Glaciimonas sp. CA11.2: one gene and its partners. The protein of the gene in region 2 interacts with the protein of the main gene of each other region in a pairwise test. Links are inferred from orthologs where the notes say so. Each region holds a gene or a part of one and is shown on either strand. Other genes may lie near its edges. The genes, in order: RGU75_RS20555, rlmB and tsaE.

Region 1 (10,882 bases), 1.1 Mb from region 2 along the record:
CTAAAAAAATCTGCAAAATGGGAGGCGAACTCAAACAAATGTTAAGCCACACATGTTGACGCCTCGTTTAAGTTACGCATTTCTGCTTCACTTTACAAACTTGCCTGGACCAGAGCAGTTCAGTTTGACGAACAATCACCCTTAAGTGTGGATGACTCTACAGGGCGACATGTCGCGATATGGTGCGATAGAGCAATAGAGCGATAGCTTGCTATTGCTTGATTAAAACGGTTTTTTATTGCAATAGTATTAACGCGCACATCAGTCAATTTATTAATCACCGTATTGATAGTTTATTGTGATCTATCAACGCGATCTTTTTTACGCTCGCCAATCTGGCGAAAACGCTAGTCTCTCTTAGCGCCAACCACATCAAGGAGAAAAAATGAAAGCTATTTGGAATGACATGGTTATTGCGGAGTCTGACGATACCGTTGTTGTTGAAGGGAATCATTATTTTCCACGCACGTCGATTGATTCCGACTTGTTGAAACCCAGCGAAACAACCTCAAATTGCCACTGGAAGGGCACTGCGAATTATTACACTCTGGAAGTAGGCGGAAAAATGAATCCTGATGCAGTGTGGTACTACCCAGAACCGAAGGATGCCGCAAAGGAAATTCGCGGACGCGTAGCGTTTTGGAAGGGGGTAAAAGTAACCGAGTAAATGGTTGTCCCGTACTGTATTGATCCCATTTGACTGCAAGCTACCTCTATGAGGCGATATGGTTCGGCTCATGAAGTGGTAGCTGCGGTTAGTTTCTTGCTGTAAGGCTGCTTACGTCTTAATTTCTCGTGCCTGCACGTGGCTTGGACTCTTTTTTTTTCAATAATTTAAACAAGCATTTTGGCAGACGCCGAGCGGACTTTTTGAATGTATCGTAATATAGCGATATTAAGTTCTGAAAATCCCAATATTTAATTCTATTAAAAACGAAATACGTGTCTCGGCCAAAAAGATGAACTTCGACCTTATACATAAAGCGCTGGCTAATCCAGTTAGACGCCAAATACTGCAGTGGCTTAAAACGCCCGGAGAGTATTTTTCTGAGCAGGAATATCCGCTCGATATCGGCGTGTGCTGCGGTTTGATTGATAAGCGCACAGGATTGTCGCAATCAACCGTTTCAGCGCATTTAGCCACCTTGCAGCGGGCCGAACTGGTGACCACAAAGCGGGTCGGGCAATGGGTTTTTTATCGACGCAACGAAGACACCATTCAAGGTTTTCTTGCACATATGAATGGCGATCTCTGATAGGTATTTCCCGTAACAACCAGGGTTAAGTACCTTTGTCAGGGTTTGGTATCGGGACCACATTAGTGGATATCGATAGAGATGCCGTAACTTGGCTTCCGCCCAAAATGCTGTTGAATCGTTCTATCCATTTTTGTAAAGATTTGTCATGCCTTTAGCTCTACTTGTGTTGGCGCTTAGCGCTTTTGCCATCGGAACCACTGAATTTGTCATCATGGGTTTGTTACCGGACGTCGCGCGTAGCCTTGCTGTATCGCTTCCAAGCGCGGGTTGGTTAATTAGTGGATATGCGCTGGGCGTCGCGATCGGCGCACCGATTATGGCCGTGGCGACTGCCGCGTTGCCACGTAAACGCGCATTGCTGATATTGATGGGCGTATTTATTGTTGGCAATCTGATGTGTGCGGTGGCTGCCGATTACGGCTTTTTGATGTTTGCACGGGTGGTGACGGCGCTTTGTCATGGTGCTTTCTTCGGTATTGGCTCAGTCGTTGCCGCCAGTCTGGTGCCAGAAAATCGTAAAGCATCTGCCGTGGCATTGATGTTTACCGGATTGACCCTGGCCAATGTGTTGGGTGTGCCGTTGGGTACCGCACTCGGTCAGTTTGCCGGTTGGCGCACACCATTTTGGGCTGTGGCAGTATTGGGCGTGCTGGCGTTCGTTGGTTTGGCGCGCATCCTGCCTTCGCAAAAAGATGAGAAAAAAACTGATCTGCGTAGCGAATTCAAACAATTGGGCAGCGCCGGTATTTGGGCAGCGCTGGCGACAACGACGTTTTTTTCGGCAGCGATGTTTGCGTTATTTACCTACGTCGCACCATTACTTGAGCAGGTAACGCAAGTGACGCCACGTGGCGTGACCTGGACGTTGTTTTTGATCGGTCTCGGTTTGACGCTGGGCAATTACCTCGGCGGTCGATTGGCTGATTGGCGTTTGGGCGCATCGTTGACCGCTATTTTTATGCTGTTGGCTTTGGCGACTGCGACGATCAGGTGGACTAGCGTGGCGCTGATACCGGCAGAAGTGAATTTGTTCATATGGGCAATGGTCGCTTTTGCAGCGGTTCCTGGGCTTCAGATCAATGTCATGATTTTTGGTAAGGCTGCGCCAAATTTGGTGGCCACACTGAACATTGGCGCTTTTAACGTTGGTAACGCACTCGGTGCGTGGGTTGGCGGAATGGTGATCGCGCATGGCCTTGGATTGCAAGCAATACCGATCGCGGCGGGTGCACTTGCCTTGGTCGCAGTATTGGCGATGCAGTTATCAATTCGTTTAGCTAAAACAGAAAAATCGGTCACAACGACCAAAATAGTTTCTCCAGCGATGGGCTGACCCCATTTTTTTGAAGTATTTTTTTCCTTAAGTATCAGGAGGTTATTTGCGCTTTATGTTTTGCGCATAGGAGTTCTGCGCTTAAAAATTTACTTTTGGCTTTTTAAATTTTGACTTTTACCACTTTGATTTTTCTATTTACTTTTTTATTGAAATGACTACGCATACCATGACTACATTATTTGATCCTATCAAAATTGGCGATATCCAACTTTCTAACCGTATCATCATGGCACCACTGACGCGCTCGCGTGCCATCGGCGAAGGTCGCGTACCGAACGCTTTGATGACTGAGTATTACGTTCAGCGCGCTTCAGCAGGACTGATCATCAGTGAAGCGACTGCCGTGACACCACAGGGTGTCGGCTATGTTGATACGCCAGGTATTTGGTCTGAAGAGCAAGTCGCCGGATGGAAAAACGTAACTTCGGCCGTGCACGCTGCTGGTGGTCGTATCATCCTGCAATTGTGGCATGTTGGTCGTATCTCGGACCCAAGCTTGTTGAATGGTGAATTGCCGGTTGGGCCAAGTGCGATTGCAGCCGAAGGCCACGTCAGTCTGCTACGTCCGTTACGTGACTTTGTCACGCCGCGCGCTTTGGATCTTGCTGAAATCCCAGGTGTAGTTGCAGCCTTCCGCAAGGGCGCTGAAAATGCTAAAGCTGCCAACTTTGACGGCGTTGAAATTCACGGTGCGAACGGTTATCTTCTGGATCAATTTTTACAAAGCGGTAGCAATCAACGTACCGATATGTATGGCGGTTCGTTAGAAAATCGCGCACGCTTGATGCTGGAAATTACGGATGCTTGTATCAGCGTCTGGGGTGCTGCACGCGTTGGCATGCATTTGGCACCAGCTTGCGACACCCATTCGATGGGCGATGCTAATCCGCTGGAAACGTTTAGCTATGTGGCGCGCGAATTAGGCGCACGTGGCATCGCGTTTATCTGCGCACGTGAACCGCAAACGCCAAATCGTCTGGGGCCGCAACTTAAACAAGCTTTCGGTGGAACATATATCGCCAACCAACAGCTTACAAAAGCCGCGGCAGAAGAACTACTGACAAAAGGTGAGGCAGATGCTGTTGCATTTGGTCAGTTGTTTATCGCTAACCCAGACTTGCCGCGTCGTTTGAAACTTGACGCACCATTGAATGCACCAAAATCAGAAACTTTCTATGCCGCAACGTTGGAAGGTTATACCGACTATCCTGCGCTGGCAGCGTAAGTTAACCTGCCTATTCACTCTACGCTGCGTGATCGGCGTGATCCGCGCTTCCGGCCGTGCTGCGAAGGGTGAATTGAGGTAGTTGGTTTTAGTAAAAACGTTCATGATATGTATTTCGCAAACCGACTTATTAAGTCTGTTTGCGATTTTTTTTTGCATTGCGTTTTGCATCGTTGAGATGCATGGACATATGCATGCGATTCTGCGATTTTCTTAACTGGCCGACTGACTATCGACCAGTTCATTCAATAAGCTCCGCACGGCAGGAATTAATTCCCCCGCAGTTATGCCAATTGGCCCACATCCTTGCGATACCAGCAAATCCGCTGCGCTGCCATGTAACCAGACAGCACCGAGCGCTGCATACCAGTCAGACCAACCTTGCGCCAATAAAGCCCCGCAAATACCAGATAATACGTCGCCGCTGCCGCCCGTCGCTAACGCCGGATTTCCAGTCGGATTGATCACAGCAGAACCATCAGGCCGAGCAATGATGCTGCTTGCGCCTTTAAGCACCACTACCGCATTGAAGTGCTGCGCCAATCTGCGTGCTGCTGCCAAACGGTCGGATTGGATTTCAATGGTACTGATGCCAAGTAGTCGCGCTGCTTCCAACGGATGAGGTGTCATGACGGTAGCAAGGCCTGAATGACGCCGTTGCGCCACGAGTTGCTGTAATGCGGGCTCAACGGCAATCAAATTCAACGCATCCGCATCCAGCAGCAAGTGGCCGGGTGCCATTAACGTTTTTACCAACAAGTCGTGTGCTGTTTGGGATGCGCCAAGTCCGGTACCGACCACTAATGTCACCGATGTCAGGTCAAGGTCAGCCGCACGGCGACACATTAACTCTGGCTGACCGCTATCGTAGGCAGGTGCAGCATCGAGAAAGCCGATAAATACTTTACCCGCGCCAGATTTGGCAGCAGCGCGTCCCGCAAGGATTGGCGCACCAGCCATGCCTTCCGCACCACCAATTACCGCGACGCTACCGAAGCTGCCTTTATGCGAGTTCCGTGCGCGTGGTTGCAGGTTACGCGCGAATAGATCGCTTGAATTCAACCATGATCTTGCCGGAACCGAAGAGTTTTCTGGCAGGCCGAGTCCGGCAACGGTGACCTGACCGGCGTAGTCAGGGCCATCGCCAGTATGTAATCCGGTTTTATCGCCGATAAAGGTGACGGTATGGTCGGCAACTATGGCGATCCCATCGGGACCGACCACCATACCGGTATCTGCATTGAGTCCACTTGGTACGTCGAGTGCCAGGACTAAACAAGACAGCGTATTAATGGTCGCGACTAAGCTGCGTAAAGGGCCGTCCAGCGGACGGGTCAGGCCTATTCCCAGCAATCCGTCTATCACCAGCGTCCAGGCGATGCTGTCGATAATGGCAAACTGTTCAGGTGGCATCATGTGGACACCGGCACGATTGGCGCGGGCAAGGGCGCTGGCCGCATCGGGCGGTAACTTGTTGACTTCAGCTTGCAACAACGCAACAACGTCCGCACCAGCCTGCGTGAGGATCGTCGCCGCCTCGAGTGCGTCGCCACCGTTATTACCGGGGCCGACCAGCACGAGAATACGTGCTTTATGCGGACTTCCCGTTAATAAGCGCAGCGCAACATCCGCAGCGGACTGACCGGCGCGCTGCATCAACGTATAGGCCGGTAACGCAGTTTGAGCCGCTTGTTCGATACGGCGAATTTCTGCGCTTGCGTAAAGTGCCGTCATGGTAATTTTGCCTCATTCTATGTTGGGGTAAAAAAAGCCGCCCAATAGATGACGTGCTGTTAGCGTCGATAGCGCGCCAATGTCAGTCCGTCAATATCAATCTCGGGCAGACGACCTGATAGTTGGTCTGCTACAATTTTAGCGGCACCCAATGCCATGCTCCAACCGCTGCCGCCATGACCGACATTGATGTATACATTGCTGCTGCTGGTAGCGCCAATGAGTGGTACTTCGTCGGCTAACATAGGAATGTTGCCGGTCCACATTTGTGCATTGTGATAATTGGCGGCATCGGGATACCAGTCCTGCGTGACCTTTAATAGTGTGCGCAGTGCTTTGTCGTCGATGCCAGTGTCGCGCGCGCCCAGTTCCGCAATTCCGGCTACGCGTATGCGCTCGCCGAGGCGCGCCATGGTGACCTTATAGGCATCATCTTGCAGCGCCAGTTTAGGCGCAACTTCATAATTTTTAATTGCTGCCGTTATAGTGTAGGTTTTGACGGCCTGCAAGGGCACTTTTAAGCCAATTTTCCTCAGAAGGCGGGCGCTTCCTGTTCCTGCAGCAACGACCACAGCGTCGGCTTGCAGCACATCATCACCAATTTTTAGTGCCACCCGTCCATCATGTGGATCAATGGCATCGACGCGAACATCAAAGTGAAATTGTACGCCGCTCGCCTGCGCAATGGCTTTTAGCTGTTTGGTAAATAAGGTGCAATTGCCTGACGACAATTCTGGAAAGTATAATCCTCCAGCAACGCTGCGGGCGGTCTGTAAGGCTGGTTCCAGCGCTTGTGCACCCGCTCCATCCAACAATCGATGGGCAACATTTCGTTCCGTCAGCAAAGCTTGAAGCGGGGCGGTTGCGGCTAATTCTTTTTCTGTACGAAATAGTTGTAGCAAGCCGCTACTTTGTTCGAAATCAAGTTGATAGTCCAGCTGAAGCTGAAGCAAAATTTGCTGACTATAACGGGCTAAGCGGTGCATGCGTTCGCTGTGTAATTGATAGCGTTGTAACTCGGGTTTTGAGGTCCAGCGCATTAACCAGCGCCATAACGATGGGCTAAGACGCGCGTTTAAGATAGTGGAGGCCTCCTGGCTGAACAGGCCAGAAAAGATACGCTTTCGCATCCCGTTGACTGCCCACGGCGTGGTTGAGGCCGTTGCCAGCATCCCCGAATTTCCCAGTGTGGACACTTCGGCGACATTGCGGTGTTGCTCGATCAGCGCCACCTGATGTCCTGCTTGCGCCAAAAAGTAAGCGGTCGACATGCCAATAATACCGCCGCCAATGACGACTATTTGTCTTGTTGCTGGTTTCAGTAATTCTTGTGGTATCACTATTTTACTCAATTAAATCCAACTGCTTTTAACAATAACCCGATGAACATTACATCTTGTTTAACCTGCAACGTGGTCAGCGCACCTCCAAAGGAGCGACCAGAATCATACCTTGAATTGATCGCAGTCCTTGCGTCACGAGTAACATTCCCTTAAAAGTTAGCATTGCATTGTCTAAAAATCGCCTTCTTGAAGCTAAACCTTAACCATTTATGGTCGAGGAAGGATAAGATATATTTGTGCACGATAGATGCGAATTGGACAAATATACTATCGCCATAGTTGAGTGACGATTTAAGATAGGCAACCGATAGGCAATATTATGCAACCCAAAAATAGCCAGCGACTTGAATCAAAAACCGATATGGCCCTTGACGCGATGCCACCCTCAGCGGAAAGCGGATTGGGGACCGCTGGCGCCAAAGCCAATCCCGAACCTGCACATTTTGGCGATCCGATTTCCGCTCTGACTTCGACGCGGGCGCGCGAACCGCTTGCCAGCCGGCTGCATGTTGACGCTCGTGGCGCGGCATTGGCAATTATCGCCACGGTGGTTTTTATTTTTGCGCTGCAATGGGCGCAAAAATTTCTGGCACCCGTGGTGTTTGGAATTTTCATTGCCTACACCCTCAATCCTGTCGTCGTATGGTTGCAGCGATTAAAGCTACCCCGCGTCGTCGCTACCAGCATCGTCCTGCTAGCCATTTTGGGTGGTGGCGCAGTGGTGACAGATGCTTTGCGGGGAGAATTTCAGTCTATTTTGGAACAATTGCCACAGGCTTCGCATAAGTTATCGCGAGGACTAGCGAAGTTGCGTGACGGTCAGCCAACGACCATGCAGCAAATGCAAGCCGCGGCTAATGAAATTGCAAAAGCTACGGGTGGGCAACCCTCCGCACGCGAATCATCGTCGGCTTCCAGATTGAGTGACTGGTTGCTGGCCGGATCGCTAGGTGCGATTGGTTTGTTAGGACAGGCGCTGGTCGTTCTATTCCTGGTATTTTTCCTTTTGCAGTCGGGAGATACATTTAAGCGAAAATTGGTGAAGTTGACCGGTCCTTCATTGAGTCGCAAAAAGGTCACCGTGCAGATTCTGGATCAGATTAATACGTCGATACAGAATTACATGTTTATGTTGCTGGTCACCAATATTTTGCTGGCGTTATTGATGTGGATAGCATTTCGTCTGATTGGCCTACAAAATGCCGGGGCTTGGGCGGTCGCGGGTGGTTTTCTGCATATTATTCCCTATTTCGGCTCGCTGTTAATCGCCATTGCAACTAGCGTGGCGGCGTTTATGCAGTTTGGAACCTTTTCGATGATGTTTTTGTTGGCTGGTATTTCTCTCGGGATCGCGGCGATTGTCGGCACGTTTGTCACTACGTGGATGACTGGAAAAATAGCTAAAATGAATCCTTCGGCTGTTTTTGTGGCTTTATTATTTTGGGGCTGGCTGTGGGGAATTGCCGGACTGCTGGTTGGCATTCCGATTGTGGTGATCATTAAAGTTATCGCAGAACATGTAGAAGGAATGTCGCCGATTGCAGAATTGTTAGGCGAGTAAGCACGTTATTTGAGCATTAGCGCGAACTATTTTGAGGTCGATGATGTAATTTAAAAGGAATTTCAAATGGCTAAACCACCTATCAAAATACTGGGCATTTCGGGCAGCTTACGAAAGGGCTCGTTTAATACAGCAGCGTTACGCGCCGCTATCGAATTGGCACCGGAAGGCGTCACCATCATCGAAGCCGATATCTCGGATATTCCGCTCTACAACGAAGACGTTAATGCCCAAGGCCGACCACCTTCAGTGGAACGATTTCGGCAACAAATTCGCGACGCCGATGCGCTTCTATTTGTGACGCCAGAATATAATTATTCGGTTCCCGGCGTATTAAAAAACGCCATTGATTGGGCCTCGCGTCCACCGGAGCAACCATTCGCGGGTAAACCGGCGGCAATCATGGGCGCTAGTCCCGGTGTAATCGGTACGGCGCGTGCACAATATCATTTGCGTCAGATTGCGGTATTTCTTGACTTGAAAGTGTTGAATAAGCCGGAGGTGATGATTGGCGGGGCTGGCGATCGTTTTGATAGCGCAGGCAAACTAACACACGAGCCAACGCGTGAATTTATGGCAACAATGCTCGTGGCGTTACAGGATTGGACTTTGAAGCTTAAATAGTATTGATTGAGTCCTGATCCTGAGGTCTGAATCCGGCGATAGAAAGTCAGCGATATAATCGGTGTGTGGGTTGCCTCCCGATCGCTACGTAATGCCGCTTTGGAATGTAAGTCACGCGCTTAAAACTTAAGGTGGCGCTAAAAAAGTACGCATCGCAGTGACAAAATAGTCGTTGTGATGCGTACAAATTTATCTTTATTTGATTTTATCTACGCGAGTAGATCGTTATCGATTATTCGATTATTTCTTATTCAAACACATGGCGCTGTCGTAAGTATCCACTGCCTTCACGCCGCGTTTTGGTTTGCGTGCGAATAAAGACGGAGCGCAACTCAGGTGCATCAGCATCGGTCTGTATGGGAAAAAACTTAGCGAGTGCAGCCTGTTCATGGGGAGCAAAAACCGTTTGTTTTTTGGCGCTCTCCATAGCCCTGATTTGGTCTGCCCGATAGCCGGGTGCCTTATCGGCCTGCTTCATCGTATCGATACGGCTTTGCAGTATGTCGCTCAACTCTGGGCTGACCGCGATAGCACGTTGATAATTTCTCCATACCTGACCGTTATACGATGTTGATGGCGATTTTCCGGTTTTATCATACGCTGTCGCCATCTCAAGTAATGCCTCCGCTTTATCCTCATCAGAGCCGTATCCTGCGATAGAAAAGCTCGCTAAGGAGTCATGCAGATAGCCTTCCAGCAGGACTAAAAATGGGGTCTTTTGTGATGCCGCGACTTTTGTCATCTCTTCCAGGGCCCATAACTCATCTGGTCCCGGAGGGGAGCCCTGTATCGCCAATCGGAGTTGCCATGCATTGGCGCTGCCATCCACCATATCTGAAAATCTGACAAACGCTCTGACAGCAGTGTCGCGACTAACCGACGTTCTCGCTAAATGCGCACGCTCTTTGAGCACCGCCACGTCGCCTCTGAGCAGATCGTTATAGCTTTGCAAATCCTCCTGATCTTGCGGATTGGCGCGACTATAGCCGAAAGATTCCTCCAAACCACTCAGCCGTAGCCGCCGAAAAGCGTAATACAACGCCATGTGTTTGCGCACAATACTGTGATAGTTGCGCTCAATCTTGTCGCCCGGCACACCAACAAACTCGGCTTTACCGGCCGCCATATAATCATTCCAGGCCAGCGCTAATTTGGGACTGATGATGTAGTCTTTCTTCAGGCGCTCATCCATCACGCAGTAAGCCGCGAGCGGCACACCCGCTTTGCTGGCGGCCCGATGCATGTGTGCCAAAGGGATTTGCGATGCCAACATGCCCATCTCACCCTTCCCATTCCAGATGCCGCGCCCCTGATCACCGGGTTTGTAAGCGCCACCGACATCAGAGTGAACACCGGGATAAATCACTTCGGACACATTCTTTCCCTTCACACGGGTAAGGGGAAAGCTGCGCCGTTGCTCATGCGCGGCGATGTAATGAACGGTCTGCCTGACACAGTCCGGGAGCGGTTTGAGGACTTCTCCTGCCCAATCCTTATGACCGTCAGACCACACCACGGGTATGGTTTCCTTCGCAGAGTTTGGTAACCCGATACTTGCTACGCTATCGAACAATCCCAAAAAATCGATACTGACTCGCATCCCTGCAAACGTGCCATCTGCATCCAATACGTCGTTAAACCAATAGCAAAAAGCGCGTGCTATTACCGCACCGCGTGAGAACCCGAATACGGAAATTCTGATATGGTCAATTCCCGGCAACGGACGCGATTTGCGCGCTGCACGTAGCTTTTCAGTGAGTTCGGCCAACCAACTGTGCCGGTCAGGACGCGAGTCATGTC
Region 2 (10,697 bases):
ATAAAAATGATGATTTGATCTAATCAATACCATTTATAGCTCTATTCAGAGAAGTAACCTGGCAGTCATTCCATTGATCCACCAAATGCATCTGAAAAAATCGTATTAAGCGCAGACACACAAAAAGTGTGGGGCACGTTTGAAACCTGTTTTTTTGATCAACTCGATGGAGGCATCATGTATAGGCGAGACTTCATACTAAAAACCGCTGGAGTGCTGGGAATGACCAGTCTGGTCCTTGCTGGCTGCACGACTACCTCGCCATCAGACGCTAATGCCGATCCGGGCAAACGTCGTCGGCAAATTGATACAAGCATCGATACAACAATGGCACGCTTATATACGGCTGCTCCACATGCGCGTGAACTGGTATCCAAGGCAAATGGCGTGTTGGTATTTCCATCTGTTATTGCAGCAGGATTTGGCATCGGCGGTCAATATGGGGAAGGAGCGCTACGTGTCGGAAATAAAACCGACGGTTACTACAGTACCGCTTCCGCTTCAATTGGGTTACAAATCGGCGCCCAGTCTAAAGCGCTGATTTTTCTGTTCATGACTCAGGACTCGCTAAACAAATTTCGTAGTAGCAACGGTTGGGCAGTGGGTGCCGATGCATCGGTCGCTGTCCTTAAGATCGGCGCGAACGGCGAAATAGATACAACGTCCATGACATCCTCAGTTCTGGCATTTGTATTAACCAACAGTGGTCTTATGGCAAATCTAACGCTCGAAGGTACTAAGGTATCGCGACTCAACATGTAAGTGATGTGTCACGCGCCCTGATTGCACCTAATAACGCCATAAATAATGCGCGTAAATTCAATCATTCAATCGCTGAGGGAGTATTGACGTGACGTGTCATTAAAAAAGCTCACAATCCTTTATGGATTGTGAGCTTATATAATTTGGCCGTATTTACGCTTTTGTAAGCGCTGCAGACGATGATTCCATCGAAATTACGGGTTTTGAATGTTCGCCGCTTGCTTGCCTTTTGGGCCTTGCATGATATCGAACTGGACTTTTTGACCTTCTTTTAATGTCTTGAAACCGCCCATCTGAATCGCGGAAAAATGCGCGAACAAGTCTTCACTGCCGTCATCGGGCGTAATGAAGCCGAAGCCCTTAGAGTCGTTAAACCACTTGACGATACCTGTTGTCATAATACTTCTTTCAAAAATGTCACACCACACGGGCTGGAAGGCAGGACCTCGGTCGACCGAATACATCACTTTGTTCCTACCTGCATTACCCACTTTGTATTAAAAAATATCAACCGTAAAACGCATTATTTTCAATATCTTTAAAAAGTGATTTAACACGTTTATTATCAGAAATAATGTGGCTAGAAATACTTAGTCATTCTAACCATAACGCTTAGATGATTAAATCCAAGCGTAACCATTTCATAGTTTGATGCTGATAATGTGTTGCGCTATGAAAGCGAAACCCATACAACATCATCCACAGAATGGGAAAACAATACTATCGGGTTTTGGCGATTTTTTAGTAGGGGAATACCTGATTGGGGATGTCAGATATTGAGTGATCGGCGGAAGACAAATCTAACAAACACCAGGGATTATGCTAAATTATTACTACGCTTGTGCGAGCATATAATACAACAAAGGTAAACCATCCTTGATCTCACAACGCCTTTACGTTAACACTTTTTATTCAAACTGTCGTTTGAATTCCGCAAACTGGTTACTCAACGCATCCACCTGTTGACGCAGCATAACGACTTCTTCCTCAAGCGCAGCAATACGATCCTGACGATCTGATCTATGAATCGCGGCACTATTAGAAAACGTTTCAGCAACCACTTGTTGCGCCAAAATTTCCTCACCAGTTAACAGTTGCGCGTAGCGCGATTCTTTTGTGCCCGGCCCTTTTACCAGACGCGCTACCAGTGGCGGATATTTATCGATAAGAAATTGCAGCGCAATCTCGACATCGTTGACGGAGGCAAACTCATATTGACGACTGCAACGCATACGGACCTCACCGGCGGTCTGAATACCTCGCAACATCAAGGTCGCCAATACAGCCAACTTATCCGGCTCAAGCGTCCATTTAAGACGCATACGATGCTCGTATTTGGCAACACGCGCGCCCGCCTGATTGACCTCCACGACCAACTTGCGCTGCATAAGTCGTTGCAACACATCCAGCACGGTTGACTCTGAAATTGACATTACAGGATCACGACTCGATAACTGGTTACAGCCATTCACCAGCGTATTGAGTGAGAGAGGATAGTTATCGGGCGTTAGTGCTTCTTTTTCTGCCAATACGGCAAGTACACGAATTTCAAATGAATCAAGGATGGCGTCATCGCCATTGGATGGGGAGATTGCTTCCAGTGTCATTATCTAACCTTTTGTATGTTACCTTGGTCTGGATCCGCGCAGGATCAACGTAAATGCAACGCCATACCGACATTTTTTTGAAATCGAACTCAGCTCATCGTTACTCGACTAACTTGTTAAGCTGATCAGGATCAAACTTGTCCAAAGGTGGCAAGCTATCGCAAGCGATCCCGGCAGACTTTAACAAAGCGACGATGCGGGCGATCTGATGCTCTTGAGCAGCCGCATTATCGATCAAACCGTGCAACGCCTTTGATAGTGGATCGTCACCGTTAGGTGTCACGCCATATGCTGCAAACATGCGCGCAGCGGCGTCTTCCTGAGCGTTATGGACTTCCGTCTGAATAATGCGCGCAGGATTACCGACTGCGGTTGCTCCGGCGGGTACCGCTTTCACCACTACCGCATTAGAGCCGACCTTTGCGCCCTCACCCACAGTAAAGCTACCCAGTATCTTTGCACCAGCACCGATGATCACACCACGCGCCAGGGTCGGATGTCGCTTGATGCCTTTACCAAGCGACGTGCCACCTAACGTGACACCCTGATAAATAGTGCAGTCATCGCCAACGTCAGCGGTCTCACCAATAACCACGCCAAATCCGTGATCAATAAAAACGCGGCGGCCGATCGTTGCTGCCGGATGAATTTCGATACCGGTAAGTATCCTGGCAATATGGGCGATAAAACGCCCAATCAATTTAAATTCATGCGCCCAGCAAAATGCTGCCCAGCGATGCATAACAATCGCATGAAATCCTGGATAACAGCATGCCACCTCCAATGCAGTGCGTGCGGCGGGATCTCGAGCCATGATATTGGCGATGTCTTCACGAAGGCGACTAAACATAGAAACTAAATTGATTGAGCTACGTGAGGGGAATATTGCGGAGCAATGACGAGGCGTAATCTTATGCTAAAACTGTGCAGCCGTCTTTGGAAGTGTCAGAATCGGGTCCAATTGCAGGGCCAAACCATTATCTCGCACATTATTTTGCCTAAATTTCACAAGCTATCGATTATGGTTGGATAATGTGCGCGAAATGTTAAAGTAAAAAGCGCAATAAAAAACGCCCTCGCCATTGCCATTCCCATTGCCATTGCCAAAGAAGCCCAAGAATAATCCGAATGGTAAAGGTTGCTCGGTCAACGCCTCAGAAGAAACGTCTAGCCTCGCAACCCCTATCTCGCGCTTATCGGCGACCTTATTAGCCAGTTGATTTTGCTGCTTATTTGCATGTTGATTGCGCTATCTTATTGCACTACCTCATTGCTAACTATCGGATTACTTTATCCGATAATTAGTCAATTACACGCCTTTCGCAAGGCGCTGACGACGCGCCTCATATAAACATACCCCGGACGCAACCGATACGTTCAAACTTTCTACTGAACCGAACATCGGCACATGGACCAGAACATCACAGGTTTCGCGTGTCAAGCGACGCATGCCTTCGCCCTCAGAACCCATGATTAATGCGGCGGGGCCTGAGAAATCAGCCTCGTATAAACTTTTTTCGCCATCTTCCGTTGTGCCGATTAACAAAATGTTGCGTTCTTTTAGCTCACGTAATGTGCGCGCAAGATTGGTGACCGTGATGTATGGGATCGTTTCGGCAGCGCCGCTGGCAACCTTTGCAGCGGTGGCGTTGAGGCCCACGGCACGGTCTTTAGGTGCAATGACAGCGTGTGCACCAACGCCATCAGCGACTCGTAAACAAGCACCGAGATTATGGGGGTCAGTGATGCCATCCAAAATCAGTAGCAACGGCGGTCCGTCGATTGCATCTAGCAATTCGTCCAGATTGCGGGCTAACGAAAGTTCACCCGCTTTAGCAACCACACCCTGATGGCGGCGTGTACCGACCATATTGGACAAACGCTGATCATCAACCGGAAGCACGCGCACGTTGGCGGCTTTAGCAGTGCCGATCAAATCTTTCATACGACCATCTACACGACTGGCGTCGACATAAATTTCTTCCACTGAAGAAGCCTCGTGACGTAGACGGGAGGTGACGGCGTGAAAGCCAAAAATCATTTTACTTTTCATGTTCTATCTTTTTTTCTTGCTTGATTTGGCGAAAGTTTTTGGTTCGCGCGTTTTCTCCACACCCATGGTGACTTTAGCATTTTTGCCTTTAGTGACCTTGGTTTTGGCAGCGCTTACATTAGCCTTGCCGGTTTTGTTTGCTTTAGTAGCGGGTATTCGATTTGCAGGAGTGGTATCGACTTTCGTCTTAGCCTTTCTGCTACGCGATTTGTCGTGCTCATTATCAGCACGTCGCGCTTCATTTTTCAACACAGTTTTAATACCGGGTTCCGTAACCAGACGCAAATCAATCTTACGCGCATCTAGATCAACACGACTAACCTGGACCGTTACACGATCAGTCAACTGATAACGCATCCCTGTACGCTCACCACGTAATTCATGACGCGCTTCGTCGTATTGGAAATAATCCGCACCCAATTCGGTGACATGGACCAAGCCTTCGATATACAAGGCATCAAGCTGAACAAAAATGCCAAACGTAGCAACACCAGAAATGGTTCCTGTGAACTCTTCACCCAGTTTATCCCGGATGAAATAACATTTCAGCCACGCCTCGACATCGCGTGAAGCCTCGTCCGCACGTCTTTCATTCGCCGAGCAATGCACACCTAGTGCTTCCCAGATTGCCAGACTGCCTTCGTTTTTCTTTTTGCCAGCGGCTTTGTCTTCCGCCTGCTTACGTCGTCCCGCTGGCGACAACATCGTGTTCAATCCGCTGGTATCAAGCCCTTTAGGCTCATAACGTTTACCAAGCAAAATCGCCTTAATGGCGCGATGTGTCAGCAAATCAGGATAGCGACGAATCGGGCTGGTGAAATGCGCGTAATGATCGTACGACAACCCAAAATGGCCGATATTTTCTGGGTTATACACGGCTTGTTGCATTGAGCGCAGCAGCATCGTTTGCAGCAATAACGCATCAGGACGCGCCTTGATCGCCGGCATTAGGGCAGCGTAGTCAGAAGCAGATGGCGTATCGCCACCGGCTAATGTCAGGCCAACTTGCTTTAGAAACGTCCGTAAAACCGCCAGTTTTTCTTTAGTCGGGCTGGCATGAATACGGTAAAGACCAGGATGTTTATGTCGCTCGAGCAAATCAGCTGCGCAGACATTGGCTGCCAACATGCATTCTTCGATCAGTCTGTGTGCGTCGTTGCGTGTGCGCGGCAGAATTTTCTCAATCTTGCCAGCTGCATTGCAAACGATATAAGTTTCAGTCGTTTCGAAGTCAATGGCACCACGGGCCTGACGCGCTTGTAATAAAGCATGAAACACTTCGTACAAATGCAACAGATGCGGGACCAGCTCAGGACGCTTGGCAGCTTCAGGGCCTTTGGTGTTGCCAAGGACTGCAGCAACCTCTGTGTAAGTTAGACGTGCCGCAGAATGAATTACCGCAGGATAAAACTGATAAGCCTTAATTTCGCCTTTGGCAGTAATCACGGCATCGCACACTAACGTCAGACGATCAACATCCGGATTGAGCGAGCACAAACCGTTTGACAGTTTCTCCGGCAGCATCGGAATGACCCGGCGCGGAAAATACACCGACGTACTACGCTCTAAAGCATCGACATCCAACGCGTCATTCGGTTTGACGTAATGACTCACATCGGCGATAGCAACAATCAGGCGATAGCCGGTGGTGCGACCGATCTTGACCGGCTCGCAATACACCGCGTCATCAAAATCGCGTGCATCTTCGCCATCGATCGTGACCAAAGGAACATCACGCAAATCGACGCGTTCAGCCAAATCGCCATCCACAACCACGCTTGGCAACTTTGATGCCGCTTTTTGTGCTGCAGCAGAAAATTCATGTGGAACGCCAAATTTGCGCACGGCAATTTCGATTTCCATTCCAGGATCATCAATATCGCCCAAAATTTCCGAAATTTTACCGACGGGCTGTGTAAAGCGAGACGGTTGTACCGTCAGTTCAACGCTGACGACCTGCCCGGCTTTGGCTTTGCCCGGCGAACCGGTCAAAATAATATCCTGACTGATGCGCTTGTCTTCGGGCGCAATCACCCACGCACCGTTTTCGTTAAGCAGACGCCCGATTACATGTGTGTTAGCCCGACTGATGACTTCGACAATCGTGCCTTCAGGGCGACCGCGGCGGTCGGTGCCAATGATGCGCGCCTGAACGCGATCACCATTAAGCACTTTCTGCATCTCTTTTTCGGGCAGAAAAACATCACCGCCGCCGTCATCGGGAATCAGGAAACCAAAACCGTCGCGATGACTACTGACCCGACCGACGATAAAATCCGGTGAATTAGTGAGCTTATAAATGCCCGCGCGATCTGGCTTAATTTGACCGTCTCGGTCCATCGCATTGAGCCGTCGCGTCAAACCTTCCATTTCGTCGGGTTTAACGCCGAGTGCCGCGGCAAGCGCGTCGATATTTTGCGGTTCGGAAGAAGTCCGCAGAAGGCCGAGAATTTCCTCTCGGCTAGGGATGGTGTAGGAGTATTGGCTCAAGAGGCGTGGGAATAGTTGTTATAGATAAAATCGGGAAATTGGTTAAAGCGGAGCATAAAAGACTTGCAATCAGTGCCTAGTGTAACGGAGGAAAGGGTCATTCTCCTAGTTAGCAACTTTTTATCACACCAAATCATGCCACACAGCACCGCAAGTTGACTTATTTTCACTTTCATCTATAATCTTCGTCTTCGCAGGATTTAGTCAAGACTTAATTCTTCGAAGATAGCTTGAATAGTTTCAATTTTCAAGCCCACGTGGCGGAATTGGTAGACGCGCATGGTTCAGGTCCATGTGCCTTCGGGTGTGGGGGTTCGAGTCCCTCCGTGGGCACCAAGTAATTGGTGCAATAAACATGACAAGTACAAAAATAAAGTTACAAGATAAAGTAAGAATAAGAAGAGAAACCGCCTACACATCGATGTTTATGCGGTTTTTTCTTTTTTATTATGCAAACAATCATGACCCGCTACGCCATCATACCAAGCCACCGCAACAATGATGAGCATCAGTTGGGCGCAGCAGCGCAGTCCCTGGCTTTTTCTTCCCCCCTATTCCAGCACAATTCGTCTCCGATCATTGCAGGATGGGGAATACCCTCGTGATCGATATGGGCGGTCACTGTCCGCCAGGAACGTGCGCCCTCGCGATCCAGTTCGAGACGTAAAAGCCAGCCCGTAATATTGGCCTGCTCCGTAAATCCATTGAACAAAAAGTTACCCAAGCTGTAAATAATCGGCTTCCCACGATACTGCTCAACGTTCTGAGTGACGTGTGGGTGACCACCAACTACGGCATCCGCACCGGCATCAATCATCGTCCGGGCTAGCTGCCGCTGACGATCGCTAGCGTTAGGCTCGTCTTCCCAGCCCCAATGCATAACTGGAATAACCAGATCAGCTTGAAAAACTGTTCGCGCTCGACCAATATCCAACCGGACCTGCTCGTCCTCACTCCATGCAATTCCAGGCTTATCGACATCTGCTTCAAAACTTCTGGGCATAAATTCGTCATAACCTAACAATGCAACCCGCAAACCATTACGCTCGATAATCAAGGGTTGGTGAGCCTGGTGAAGATTACGACCACCACCAAAGTAACCGATGCCATTACCATCCAACAGATCAAGCATTTCAGCAAAGGCAATGGGACCGTAGTCGCCAGAATGATTATTTGCCAAACCCACGGCGTCAAAATGACGCTTGAGAACGCGTAAAGTACGCGGGTTAGCTCGAAAGGTGAATGGCTTATCGGGTTGAGGTGTACCCTTAGTAGCCACCACGCACTCGAGGTTCCCTACTCGAATATCCGCCGCATTCAAGGTCGCTGCAAATGGTGCAAAAGGGTCTCGTCCGCTCCTTACAACCTTCCCAGGTGTCTCAGCGAGCATGATGTCGCCAACGAAAGCAATGGATACCGACGCCTCGGGAATTTGTGCCGAGGCCAACGTCACCCCGCTCACCATGATTAGCCACAGTATCGCTCCCAACCAATCAATACGCTTCATGGTGCAATTTCCAGTAAAGCGCATCCGTATTGCAAATTTCGCTGCATTGGCATTGAATAAACGTCAATTACGCCGGTAAGCGCGGCAGGGGAGTCGTCCGATGATGGCACTGGCGCCAGATATTTTGCTTCATGCAGCAGCATCGGTTGCGGCAAAGCGTGATCATAAATGTACAGTTTGATATAGGTAATCTTACGCGCGTCGCCAATGACAACGGCCTTAAAATGGAACCGGCCATTAATATCAATTGCCTTCACGCTATACGGATCACTTCCCGGCAGAAAATCCACTATTTGCGACTCCCCACTTTGTGTTATCTGACAACGCAAGAGCGGCGCAGCGATTACCGTGCGAGGGACAAAACCAGTAATCAGCAGACCGACGTAAAAAACAAACTGAAGCCTTATGGAAAGCTGATTAGCGAGATGACGCAAAAGCCTAGGCCGCATATATGTCATTTGTATGTCTAAATAACAAGAAAGTAGTGAGATTAAAGCAAGTCCTTAATCTTTGTCAAAAATGAATTTTTTATCCACGTCATTTCATCAGAATAACGATTACATTCAAAGACAATCACGCCCTCACTCTTTCGTTGACCAAACCATATAAATACACGTATTATTCGTGCTTCGCAATTGCTACGCACCTTAAGTGGTGAGTACAAATGCCCACGTGGCGGAATTGGTAGACGCGCATGGTTCAGGTCCATGTGCCTTCGGGTGTGGGGGTTCGAGTCCCTCCGTGGGCACCAAGTAATTGGTGTAAAAATAGAAAAACCGCATAAGCATCAATGTTTATGCGGTTTTTTTGTATCTGAAATAAACTAACAGATAGGTTTATTTCATTATTGTCACTCATTTAGCTTTGCAAAACATCAGGTTAAATCCTGAAAAATGCATCCTGAACTTGCAACAGAAAATCGCCAGCAAGGCAGATTTTCCGTCACATTCTCGCCCCATCCAACAACAAATATCTCCAGCAAATCTATTTCATTGTCGGCATGGCAAATTCTGCGCCAGCTGCAATCGTTGCTGGCCAACGTTGTGTCACCGCTTTTTGCTTAGTATAGAAGCGCACTGATTCCGGGCCGTGTGCGTGATGATCTCCAAACAGACTCCGCTTCCAACCGCCAAAGCTATGGAATGCCATCGGCACCGGAATAGGGACATTGACGCCGACCATTCCGACCTGCACTCTTGATGTGTATTCGCGTGCGGTATTGCCATCGCGTGTAAAGATGGCGGTGCCGTTACCAAATTCATGCGCATTGACGAGTTCCAAAGCCGCTGCAAAATCAGGTACCCGCACAATACATAACACTGGTCCGAAAATTTCTTCCTGATAAATTTTCATCTCGGCGGTGACATGATCAAACAACGTGCCGCCAAGAAAGAACCCTTTTTCATGACCGGGCAAAGTAAAGCTACGCCCGTCAACAGCGAGCGTTGCACCAGCAGCGATACCGTCGTTGATGTAACCAAGGATTTTATCCTTGTGAATTTGTGTCACGACCGGACCCATTTCAGCCTCTAAGTCCATGCCCTGATTGATGCGCAGTTCGCGCACACGCGGGGCCAGCGCTGCAACCAGCTTATCGGCAACATCACCAACGGCGACTGCGACGGAAATCGCCATGCAACGCTCGCCCGCAGAACCATAGCCAGCACCAATTAGCGCGTCTACGGTTTGATGCAAGTCAGCATCCGGCATCACGACCATGTGATTTTTTGCACCGCCCAATGCCTGCACGCGCTTGCCCTTGGCGCAGCCGGTGGCATAGATGTATTCAGCAATAGGTGTTGATCCGACGAAACTGACTGCCTTCACGTCCGGATGATCCAGGATTGCGTCAACCGCTACTTTATCGCCTTGCACCACGTTAAAGACGCCATCCGGCAGACCTGCTTCTGTCAACAGTTCAGCCAGTAGCAAACTAGCTGAGGGATCGCGCTCGGATGGTTTCAATACGAACGTGTTGCCGCAGGCAATCGCCATAGGAAACATCCACATCGGCACCATGACAGGAAAATTGAACGGCGTAATCCCAGCACAAACACCCAATGGCTGGCGCATAGTCCATGCATCAATGCCATTGCTAATTTGCTCTGTGTATTCACCCTTCAACAATTGCGGTATGCCAGTGGAAAATTCGGCAACCTCGATACCGCGCGTAACTTCACCTTTAGCGTCGGTAAACACTTTGCCGTGCTCACTGGTGATCATTGCCGCGAGGCGATCATGGTTTTTATCGAGTAATTCTTTGAATTTAAACATAATG
Region 3 (10,696 bases), 3.1 Mb from region 2 along the record:
GTCTGCACATTGCCACCAAAAGCGGTGAGCAGATACTAGTTATGTCATCTGGTTCTTGGACAGTGGCGGATTGTGCGAGAAATACTTCTTAATGCCGGTCAGTATGGCGTCGGCCATTTTGTCCTGATAGGCGTTGTCGGTCAGTTTGGCTTCTTCTTCCGGGTTTGAGATGAAGGCGGTTTCAATCAGAATACTTGGGATATCAGGCGCTTTAAGCACTGCGAAACCGGCTTGTTCGACCGACCCTTTGTGAAGCCTATTAATACCGCCGATTTCACCAAGGACCGCGCTGGCAAGTTTCATACTGTCATTGATTTGCGCAGTGGTAGACAAATCGAGCAAAACGCCCGCAAGTTGCTTGTCATGACTTTTGATATTCACCCCGCCAATCAAATCTGAGGCGTTTTCTCGGTTGGCCATCCAGCGGGCGGCGGTCGAAGTGGCACCTTTTTCAGACAATGCAAAAACGGACGAGCCACGCGCAGTGGGTGTCACGAAAGCATCGGCATGGATCGAGACAAATAAGTCAGCCTGAACTTTACGTGCCTTCTGCACCCGCATACCTAGTGGCACAAAGAAATCAGCGTCACGCGTTAGCATTACGCGCATATTAGGCTGCTGTTCAATCTTGGCTTTAAGGCGCTTGGCGATGGCGAGCACGATATCTTTTTCATGATTGCCGCGACTACCGGTTGCGCCAGGATCTTCACCGCCATGACCGGGGTCAAGTGCAATGGTGATCATCCGCGTCATGGTGGGCGACTTCTCAAGTTTTCTCTGCGCTTTGGGATCAACCCTTGCCACCGGCGGTTCTGGCGGTGGCACCACCGGTACTGGCTTGGTGACTGCTACTGGCGGGACGATCTCTCCCGGCTCCGCTGTCGGCCATTCGCCTTTTTGGATCATCATGGCAATTGGATCGGGCGGCACTAGTGGATACAAATCGAACACCAAACGGTATTTGTAATTCCCGATTGGGTCCAGCGTAAAGACCTGCGGTACGACCTGATCTTTCAGGTCAAACACCAGACGGACCACATTTGGTCGATTCTGACCAACCCGAACCTGCTTAATATAAGGATCGTTCGATTGAATTTTGGCGACCAGTTCTTTCAGTGCCGGATTCAGTTCAATCCCTTCGATATCGACCACCATTCGGGCAGGATTTTGCACCAGAAAATGGGTAGCTTTTAGTTCGACATCATTTTCCAGCGTAACGCGGGTATAGTCGTCAGCAGGCCAGACCCGTACCGCAAGAATTTGTGCGGCCCGTGCAGATTGCGAGGTCAGTGGCGCGACAACCGAAATAAGCAGCGTTCCACCTGCTTTGAGAATGGTACGGCGGCTTTTGGACTTCAGAGGTTTGGTGCAAATTTCAGTCGAGCGAGACATTGATTACCTTTATCGGTTACGCCGCACAATTTTACATCACGCCCGTCTCCTGAGACGCTGAGAATGACGTTTATGTCTGGTGTTGGTAGAATATTTTCTGCTTTTTCGGGCCATTCAACGATGCAAATATTGGAATCATTGAAATGCTCGCGGAAACCGGCTTCTAGAAATTCTTCCGGACTTCCCATGCGATACAGGTCAAAATGCATCACTTCGACCGTTTGTTGATTTATATTGACGGTATAAGGTTCCACCAAAGTATAAGTTGGGCTTTTGACGTGGCCGGTATAACCGGCAGCATGCAATAAGGCGCGGGTCAGTGCTGTTTTGCCAGCCCCAAGGTCCCCATGCAAATAAATCGTCAGACCCGGTGCCAGCGCCCGTGATAATGCAGCACCAAGGGCAAACGTACCTGCTTCGTCATGTAGATGAAAGGTAAAGTCTTGCATCTCGTAAAATAGTCCTCTGTCATTGATGAGTTGATGTCCTGATGTCTCTACCGCATTTTACTGAAACCGCCTTGAATCGCGCTGATCTTAACGATCACGGCATCGATCACAGCGTCGACAACAGCACCGATATCAATAACGATATCAAACGCGATCATAACCCCACCGCAATGGTTGCGCTTGCCGCCACCATCAAGGCGTGGGGGCGCGAATTGGGTTTTGCTGACGTGCGGATTACGGATGTCGATCTGTCGCAACAAGAAGCTGGCTTCGAGACTTGGCTTGCGCTCGGATATCACGGTGACATGGATTATATGGCAGCACACGGTTTAAAGCGTGCGCGACCCGCAGAATTGGTGCCGGGCACCATTCGATCGATTAGCGTGCGCATGGATTATTTGCCGCAAGATAGCGATGCCGCATGGCGTCAGCGTGAGAAAAATCGGCTTCAGCCCGGTGCATCCACGTCGGCTACGGTATCGCTATATGCACGTGGTCGTGACTATCACAAGGTGTTACGTTCGCGCTTGCAGCAATTGGCAGATCGCATTACCGCCGAAATTGGTCCCTTTGGTTATCGTGTATTTACCGACTCCGCACCGGTGATGGAGGTCGCGCTAGCGCAAAAGGCGGGTTTAGGTTGGCGCGGAAAGCATACCTTACTGTTGAACCGTGAAGCCGGTTCGTTATTTTTTCTAGGCGAGATGCTGACGGATATGCCACTCCCAACGGATGCACCGATCACGTCCCATTGTGGTCAATGTAGCGCCTGTATCGACGTGTGTCCGACCAAGGCCATTATCGCGCCCTATACTTTGGATGCACGCCGTTGTATTTCCTATTTGACAATAGAATTAAAAGGCAGCATTCCGCTGGAATTTCGAGCCTTGATCGGCAACCGCGTGTACGGCTGTGATGATTGTCAGTTATTTTGTCCGTGGAATAAGTTTGCTCAACCGTCCACGTTGAATGATTTTGATGTACGTAACGGTCTCGATAACGCCACGTTAGTAGAGCTGTTTAGCTGGACCGAAGCCCAATTTAATGAGCGCTTACAAGGCAGCCCGATTCGCAGGATAGGGCACGAGCGATGGTTGCGTAATATTGCGATCGGATTGGGTAATACAGCCGCAACGGCCATAACAACGCATAATGCATCAGAAATCATCGCTGCCTTACAAACCCGTGCCGACGATCCATCTGCCTTGATTCGCGAGCATGTTGAATGGGCATTGCAGCAGTACGGACTGTAATCTGATGCAGATGCAGCGTAATTAACGATAGTGCAGCAATCCCAGCCATAACGGCAAAGTCAGCGCCGACAATACCGTTCCTGCAGAAACCAAAAACGCCACCAAAGGTCCGTTGCCACCAAGCCGTGCTGCCAAAATATAAGCGCTTGATGCCGTCGGCAATGCACAGAACAACACGACTATTTGCAATTGCAAGGCCCCCAATCCCACCCAGCGACCAAGTATCAACGCTGCCGCCGGTAGCGCCAGTAATTTTACTGTAAGAAAAAATCCCGTCATCAACTTGGCCTGACGCACGCCAGTAAGACGCAAACCTGCACCGACCAGCAATAAGCCAATTGCCAACGCGGCATTGCCGAGTCGCGACAAGACCGCACCGGCGACATCCGGTATTGGCATACCCGATAAGCTATATAACAAGCCACATGCCGTGGCGACCAACAAAGGGTTTCTTGCCAGTTCCTTCAACAACCCGCCGTTTTTATGCACCAGCGAGTGCACCGCCGCCAGGTTACACAGCGGCACGCCAAAGCCGATCAACAATGCCATCAATCCCGTACCTTCTTCCCCCGCCATACGTGACGCCAGCGCCAACGCCATATAGGAATTGAAGCGATAGCCGGTTTGCATACCCGACTCATAATCCATCGGCGTTGCTTTCAAAAACGGCTTGCCGATCCAGGTCAGGATGATCGCCACACCAAGCGCCGTTAATCCCACCATGAGCATTTTTCCGGTGGTATCGAAATGCAATACGGTACGCGCGGTGGAATAAAACAGCAAAGCAGGAAAAAGCAGGTAATACACCAACTTCTCGGCACCGGTCCAGAAGGCATCGCCCCAATCGGTCGTCCGCCGCAAAATAACGCCAAGCAGGATCAGGGTGAAATCGGGGAGCAACAGGTTAATGATATACATGGAAAAAATGGTTATTTCGATGTTAAGTGCGGTGAAATGAAATTTTGAGTCAGCCCACTTGGCCACAAAAAATTATGAATATGAATAGTATGAAATTGCGTACAACGACAAAAAATTGGTAGAAAAAAAGCAAAAAAAAGGCAGCAAACGATATCAAAAGCCAGCACCATCAAACCTGCATGCCAACCATATCAATGGTACGAATTGTACCTTCTTGGCTTGGCTCAAATAGCCAATAAAAATCTGCCCGAATTTTTGGATATTTCTTATCTCAGTTTAAGAATTGTCTCATATCAATTCGCAAGCGCGCTTTGTAGAATTGCACAGGATTAATGAAAATAAAATAATAATCTGGACAAGGACAGCCGCGCGACGGATGTGCGGGCTTACGTGCAGTGTAACTGCGCGCTATCACGCAATGCTTTGAGCAGTTATGGGCCGCTATTCGCGTCTTTTTTTTCGTTCATTAATGGCTCTCTGTCTAAATTAACAACCAAAGCATTAATGCGATTCTTGAAACCTTCAGTTCTACCGATCCGGTTCAATAACCCGCACGGAAACACGCTGAGCGATCACGTGGAATGCTGATTTTGCCACCAGCGTAGGTTGAGTCTGATGCCATTTGAATGACGGCAAGCGTTTATCAACGCCTCGACTGCTAAAAGTAATAAAAGCACAACTTCCAACAACATAATGCCTTAAATAGGCATAAAGAGAAAAGCCGTCATTATGCGTAATAAGAAGGTCGATACAAATGCATTTTTTTGGGCTTTACAGGGAATCTGCGTACTTCATCGCAAGCCCTTTTCCATGGAATTAGCGATCCAACAATTAGCCGCGCCACACACCGTTCATTCCATGGTTGCGGCTATTGCTTTATACGGCTTCGATGCGGAACTAACGCGCTGCGTTACCGCAGATGTGGACAAAGAATGTCTACCTACCGTCGTTTGGTTGACACCCAAATCCCCTTTTCTACAAGTCGAAGCCGCCCCAACAGAGGGCAACAATTCGAACGAACTTGCGTTGCTATCGGCAATGACCCAAGTGTCAATTGCGATGACAGATATCGCAGGCAGGCCAAACACACCAAACAGCGTAGACAGCGCAACTTCAGTTCTACCGCCAGAAGCGCCGGATGCGATACCAGCCATCATCCTGGAAGTCGATACCGACAGTTTTTTGGTACTGGAAAAAGGTGAGGTATCACCAACCATGATGTCGCCCGCAGATTTTTCACTTCGGTATCACGGCTTTCTCACCCGCATTAATGTGCAAGCTGATCCCGGTACGGATATTGATAGCGAGACCGAAGCGCGGCAAACGCGCACATTCGGCTTCAGCTGGTTTGTGCCTGAATTACTCAAACACAAAAAATTGTGGCAAGAAGTATTGCTGGCCTCGCTGGTGATCCAGTTAATTGCACTGGCAACGCCGCTGTTCACGCAAACCATCATCGATAAAGTAGTAGTTCACCGAACAGAAAGCACGCTGATCGTGATTGCGATTGGCATGGCAATTTTTATGCTGTTCTCGGCTGTCTTATCGTGGTTGCGCCAATATCTGGTATTACATACCGGTAACCGCGTCGATGCGGTATTGGGTTCATCAGTGTTCGAACGCCTTTTTAAACTGCCGCCGCAGTATTTTCAGCATCGTCCGACCGGCATCATTGCCGCGCGTCTGCACGGAATTGAAACCATCCGCGAGTTCATCTCTGGCGCAGCCGTAACGCTGATACTGGATCTGCCATTTCTATTTATTTTTGTCGCCATTATGTTTCACTACAGCGTTACCTTGACGCTGATTGTGTTGGCCGTCTTATTGTTAATCGTCGGGCTAAGTATTGTTGTAGCGCCGTTGTTTCAAACACGGCTGCAACAACAGTTTCAACTCGGGGCGCGCAATCAAGCCTTTCTGACGGAATATGTATCCGGCCTCGAAACGGTCAAATCATTACAACTAGAGCCGCAACTCAACAGCAAGTACAGCGGTTATCTCGCCAGTTATCTGCAAGCTGGTTTCTCCACCAAGCAACTGGCCAATACTTACAACACCACCGCCAACTTTTTGGAGCAATTACTTAGCCTGTTGATCCTCGGTATCGGTGCCTACACCGTCATGCACTCAAAGGAATTCACTATTGGGATGCTGGTTGCCTTCCAGATGTTTGCGGGCAAATTGTCACAACCAATGTTGCGTCTGGTCGGCCTGTGGCAACAATTTCAGCAAGCAAGTCTATCGGTAGCGCGGCTAGGCGATTTGATGAACGTGCCGATTGAACCTTATTCAGTCATCCCCGCACGCGACACCGCACGGCATGGTGAAATCGAAATAGGCGAAATCGCTTTTCGTTATGCCGATCACCTTCCGCTCGTCTATGAAAACGTCTCCCTGACCATCCGTCCAGGACAAACCATCGGCATTATGGGGCCATCAGGCTGCGGCAAAAGCACGCTCGCAAAATTATTGCAAGGCTTCTACCAACCCAGTGCTGGTCGCATCCTGATTGACGGCGTCGATATCCGGTATCTCGCGGCCAACGAACTGCGTAGCTACTTCGGCGTCGTGCCGCAGGAAACCACGCTCTTCTCCGGCACTATCTTTGAGAACCTACAAATGGCCAGCCCCAACGCTAATTTTGAGGCCATCACCACCGCCTGCAAAATGGCAGAAATTCACCACGTCATCGAAGCCTTACCGCAAGGCTATCAAACCGAAATTGGCGAACGTGGCGCCGGCCTCTCCGGCGGTCAAAAGCAACGTATTGCCATCGCCCGCGCCTTATTAAAGCAGCCAACCATCCTCATCTTCGACGAAGCCACCAGCGCCCTCGATGCGCCTACCGCAGAGCAATTTGCTCGGACCATCAACTCTCTCAAGGGCAAGGTGACGATGCTATTTATCACACATGGCTTACCGCAGGGACTGAAGGTCGACGCCGTATTTAGCCTAACCGCAAACGGCGCGCAATTGGTTAACCCTGACGCAGAAAGCAATGTGCTTGGTAATTCCATATTGCAAGCAACAGAAGGAGGCAATTAATGCCATCCACGCCACCGGACAATGCAAATCTGAATGCAAGCATCAATACAGCATCAGAAAATAATTCGACATCATCAAAAAATAATTCCACATCATCAGACAAGTGGGGCAAACCAGATCAGTCGGAGCTCGCGCAAAACATGGCCCCGATCATGGCGCTGCCTTCATCCAATCGTTGGCAAGATCCTCTGCATTTGATCGAAGCCGAAGCGCCAAGCCACATCAAGCGATTGGTTCTATGGACAGTATCGATTCTTATTTTAATATTGATCATTTGGACTGCGTTCGGCAAACTCGACATTATTGCCACCGCCGAAGGCAAGCTAGTCCCGCAAACCTTAGTCAAGATCGTGCAACCGGCAGAACCTGGCGTCGTCAAAAAAATACTCGTCAATGAAGGCCATAGCGTCAAGGCCGGTCAACTATTAGCCCAACTCGATACCACACTGGCCAACGCCGATCGTAACGGCGTCAGCAAGGATATTGATATCCAGCGCATGCAGATTCGTCGGATCAATGCCGAACTGGCAGATCAAACGATGGCATCCAAAGCAGGAGACGATCCGCAGCTATACGCGCAGGTACAGCGTCAATTTTTGGCGCACAGGCAAGCATTTCTAAGCAGTCTGGATCAAGAGAAATCACTGGTCATCAAAGCCACGCACGAGTACCGCAGTGCGGTGCAGATTTCCGCTAAATTAAAACAAACATTACCGCTGTATCAACGCAGTGCAGAAGCCTACGCCAAGCTAGAAAAAGAAGGTTTTGTCAGCGGTCTGGCTGCCGACGAGAAGCAGCGCGACGCCATTGAAAAAGCCAGAGATCTAGACGCGCAACAGTCAATCGTCGCCTCGCTTGCCGCAACCATCGCAGCCCAACAGCAAAGGATCACCCAGTTACACGACACCTATCACGCCGACCTGCAAACCGAACTGGCCGACATCCACGCCCGACTCGCACAATTGCAACCGAACCTGGATAAATCCATTTACAAACAAGGATTGATGGAACTGCGCGCTCCACAAGATGGCGTGATCAACGATCTGGCCACCACAACCGTCGGCGCAGTGGTACAACCTGGCACTGTCATCATGACGCTCGTGCCGCAGGACGAGCAATTGTATGCCGATGTATCTGTCAAAAACGAAGATGTCGGCTTCGTCCAAATCGGCCAAACCGCGCAAATCAAACTCGCTACCTACCCGTTCCAAAAATACGGCATGTTGACCGGCACAGTCACACGATTAAGCGCCGACGCATCAGATCCCGAAAAGGGCAGCACCAACGCCACTGGTACATCAGGCAATGCCAGCGGCGATGACGGCAACAACGCCAGATCAACCTACAAAGCCCGTATCAAACTGGCGCATCAGATATTGGTCGATCCGCAAGGCAACCAATTACAAATGACCGCTGGCATGCAAGTTGTCGCAGAAATTCAGCAGGGCAAACGGACAGTATTGGAATATCTGTTATCGCCGGTGCAGAAGGCCGTTCAGGAGGCTGGGCGAGAGAGATAAACCACGTAATAAATAAAAAAATATGTCAATAAATAGAGCGATAAATATTCTAATAAATTCATCTAAGAGAATTCTCGATCTTCGCCGAGAGTTATCTTCCTTATAAATTTATTTTGTAGAATTTTCTCTGTTAATTCGAGAATAGTCTCGTATCAATCTGGAAATTTCATTTGTAGAATTGAAAATAATTAAAAATAAAATAGACACCAAAATAATTCATGACAGCGTTTTCTGCCATTGCAGTCACGCTATCCAATCTTGATGCAATCAATTGGAATCGACGTTCCATAAAAATGTGAACAACGAGTATATGGCGTTCCGCTCGCAACACGATTCATCGCCACTGAAGCGTGCAATGCGCTTTGACACAAAGCAAGTTTTAAATGATCAAACGTTAACAGGGTAATCGACATAATCAACCAAGGAGTAGTGAGCATGATGATAGGCAAACGATCTTACTTTCACATTTTTCTAATGACGGTATCGGCTTCTTTAGTTATCTCTTGCAGCGAGGATAAAACAGTGAGGCAACTGCATTCAAGCGACGGCAAAGCGACTTTTACACTACCTCAAAAATATGAAACAAATAACACCAATACAGAGCTGATTACCTTTGCCTTCCACTATCCAGACATGGCGCCGATAACACAGGGAAGCGCACCAAAAAAAGATGAGATAAAAATATATCTAAGCCGGACAACAGTGTCTGATTTTCCTCGAATTAACGACGCCGAAAATATGGAGAAAAACGCGATCGATCAGTTCGATCCCTCACGTCGAGGACTCGAATACCGCGTAGAAAATCGCGGCATTTATCGCAGATATCAACAAGGCAATCCGAAAGAGTTGGAATCACTCAGCACGTATTACATCTTTCAGGCAGCAGACGGACAACCCGTCGCGATCAAAGATCCATTGCCATTTATCGTTAGTTTTAAAGCTCTCAGAACAATCGATGATCACTTCGACTTGCAATACACGATAGCCAAACCGATAGGAAAAGACTTTATAAAAATAGACCAAGTCGTCACGGACCTGATTAAAAAGAACATCACCATCGCGTCATCGTCCGAGGAATAAATTATGTCTATTGCAATGCCCATCCATGCAGTTCTGACTTTAAGAAAAGTGTTTAACGACCGGCTGTTAAAAGCCCCGACAAGTGGAAAAAATAAAAGAGCCGAAATAATGAAAAACAAGGTCGCTGCATGACTCTGCATGGTAACGAAGCAAATATAGGGTGTCAGGAGGCGATTTTATGGACATAAAAAATATCATGTCCAGAGCACTTTTATTAATAGGAAGAATATGCATTTTCCTTGGATTGTGTAACGTATTTTATATAGGGCATTTCCTAAGAAATTCTCATACTTTGTTCCCAGTAGAGATTCTCTTTTCTGTAATTTTCGTTCTTGTGGGCGTGGTCTTGGATACCTTCTCAATGAGTAAACGCGAGTCTTTAGATGTAACTACGTTTTACAGAAAATTAAGAGAAAGTGTTGAAAATAAAACCTATCTCGATAATGCAAAAAAAATGGGGTTAATTTCGTTTTTTTTACTTGTTGCTCCTACGGCTATTGATGGCAGCCATACATCTAGATTTCAGTTCACTAATAGTTACACCTTCTATTTATTCAGCACTTTTTTGTTTCTATTAATGTTCTGGCTTTCTATCACCTCCATCTGTTTCAAGAAATTTGAAATTTCGTCTAAATAAATTAACTAAGGTCTTAAATGAGTGTTGCTTACATTGTCACGAAATCCGGAATTGTTGTTATTGATGCTACGCCCGCAGCCATCAAAGCCATTGCAAAAGGAATTGGGAAGGATGCTGTGCCCGTAGCAGAACATTTAGGAAAAATAGTACAAACAGGTGATGATGCAAAAACAGCGATGGACACCATTCTTGATACGCTAAGAAACTCTATTGGGGGAGACTTTACTAGTCAGGTAAAAATGGTCGGTTCATTAGGTGCTGGTTATGCAATCGGTGAAGCGGTAGGCGTCTATGTTGGTGGTGCGACAGCGCCATTTATAGGGCCATTTGCAATACCACTGGGGGTTGTTGCAGGGGTTGCTGGAGGATATATCGGATCAAAGCTTTATGATTGGCAATTCG

What was found.
Region 1: the proteins of rlmB (region 2) and RGU75_RS20555 interact in binary tests that used the Escherichia coli proteins (3 or more experiments, as listed by UniProt). The link is inferred for Glaciimonas sp. CA11.2 from one-to-one orthologs.
Region 3: the proteins of rlmB (region 2) and tsaE interact in binary tests that used the Escherichia coli proteins (3 or more experiments, as listed by UniProt). The link is inferred for Glaciimonas sp. CA11.2 from one-to-one orthologs.

The regions. Positions count from the first base shown.
Region 1 is NZ_JAVIWL010000001.1:4,726,671-4,737,552, reverse strand. Bases 3,295-6,216 are described here. They hold RGU75_RS20555 (NAD(P)H-hydrate dehydratase), read right to left. Parts: upstream 5,555-6,216; coding sequence 4,034-5,554; downstream 3,295-4,033. Other genes in these bases: RGU75_RS20550 (FAD-dependent oxidoreductase), read right to left, coding at 5,614-6,216; RGU75_RS20560 (alkene reductase), read left to right, coding at 3,295-3,820. Outside these bases: RGU75_RS20575 (DUF427 domain-containing protein), read left to right, coding at 386-667; RGU75_RS20570 (metalloregulator ArsR/SmtB family transcription factor), read left to right, coding at 960-1,256; RGU75_RS20565 (MFS transporter), read left to right, coding at 1,405-2,592; more of RGU75_RS20560, read left to right, coding at 2,762-3,294; more of RGU75_RS20550, read right to left, coding at 6,217-6,906; RGU75_RS20545 (AI-2E family transporter), read left to right, coding at 7,217-8,458; RGU75_RS20540 (NAD(P)H-dependent oxidoreductase), read left to right, coding at 8,525-9,082; RGU75_RS20535 (DUF2235 domain-containing protein), read right to left, coding at 9,330-10,882. UniProt on the Escherichia coli protein: Bifunctional enzyme that catalyzes the epimerization of the S- and R-forms of NAD(P)HX and the dehydration of the S-form of NAD(P)HX at the expense of ADP, which is converted to AMP.
Region 2 is NZ_JAVIWL010000001.1:3,637,065-3,647,761, reverse strand. Bases 2,551-5,287 are described here. They hold rlmB (23S rRNA (guanosine(2251)-2'-O)-methyltransferase RlmB), read right to left. Parts: upstream 4,423-5,287; coding sequence 3,679-4,422; downstream 2,551-3,678. Other genes in these bases: rnr (ribonuclease R), read right to left, coding at 4,426-5,287; cysE (serine O-acetyltransferase), read right to left, coding at 2,551-3,219. In the rest of the region: RGU75_RS15785 (YSC84-related protein), read left to right, coding at 178-762; RGU75_RS15780 (cold-shock protein), read right to left, coding at 957-1,160; RGU75_RS15775 (YceH family protein), read right to left, coding at 1,671-2,369; more of cysE, read right to left, coding at 2,470-2,550; more of rnr, read right to left, coding at 5,288-6,912; RGU75_RS15750 (CapA family protein), read right to left, coding at 7,421-8,377; RGU75_RS15745 (hypothetical protein), read right to left, coding at 8,416-8,868; RGU75_RS15735 (CoA-acylating methylmalonate-semialdehyde dehydrogenase), read right to left, coding at 9,404-10,697. UniProt on the Escherichia coli protein: Specifically methylates the ribose of guanosine 2251 in 23S rRNA.
Region 3 is NZ_JAVIWL010000001.1:489,918-500,613, reverse strand. Bases 99-2,834 are described here. They hold tsaE (tRNA (adenosine(37)-N6)-threonylcarbamoyltransferase complex ATPase subunit type 1 TsaE), read right to left. Parts: upstream 1,842-2,834; coding sequence 1,356-1,841; downstream 99-1,355. Other genes in these bases: queG (tRNA epoxyqueuosine(34) reductase QueG), read left to right, coding at 2,012-2,834; RGU75_RS02095 (N-acetylmuramoyl-L-alanine amidase), read right to left, coding at 99-1,392. Also shown: more of RGU75_RS02095, read right to left, coding at 40-98; more of queG, read left to right, coding at 2,835-3,094; RGU75_RS02080 (AEC family transporter), read right to left, coding at 3,116-4,012; RGU75_RS02075 (peptidase domain-containing ABC transporter), read left to right, coding at 4,742-7,057; RGU75_RS02070 (HlyD family type I secretion periplasmic adaptor subunit), read left to right, coding at 7,057-8,577; RGU75_RS02065 (hypothetical protein), read left to right, coding at 9,007-9,657; RGU75_RS02060 (hypothetical protein), read left to right, coding at 10,312-10,696. UniProt on the Escherichia coli protein: Required for the formation of a threonylcarbamoyl group on adenosine at position 37 (t(6)A37) in tRNAs that read codons beginning with adenine.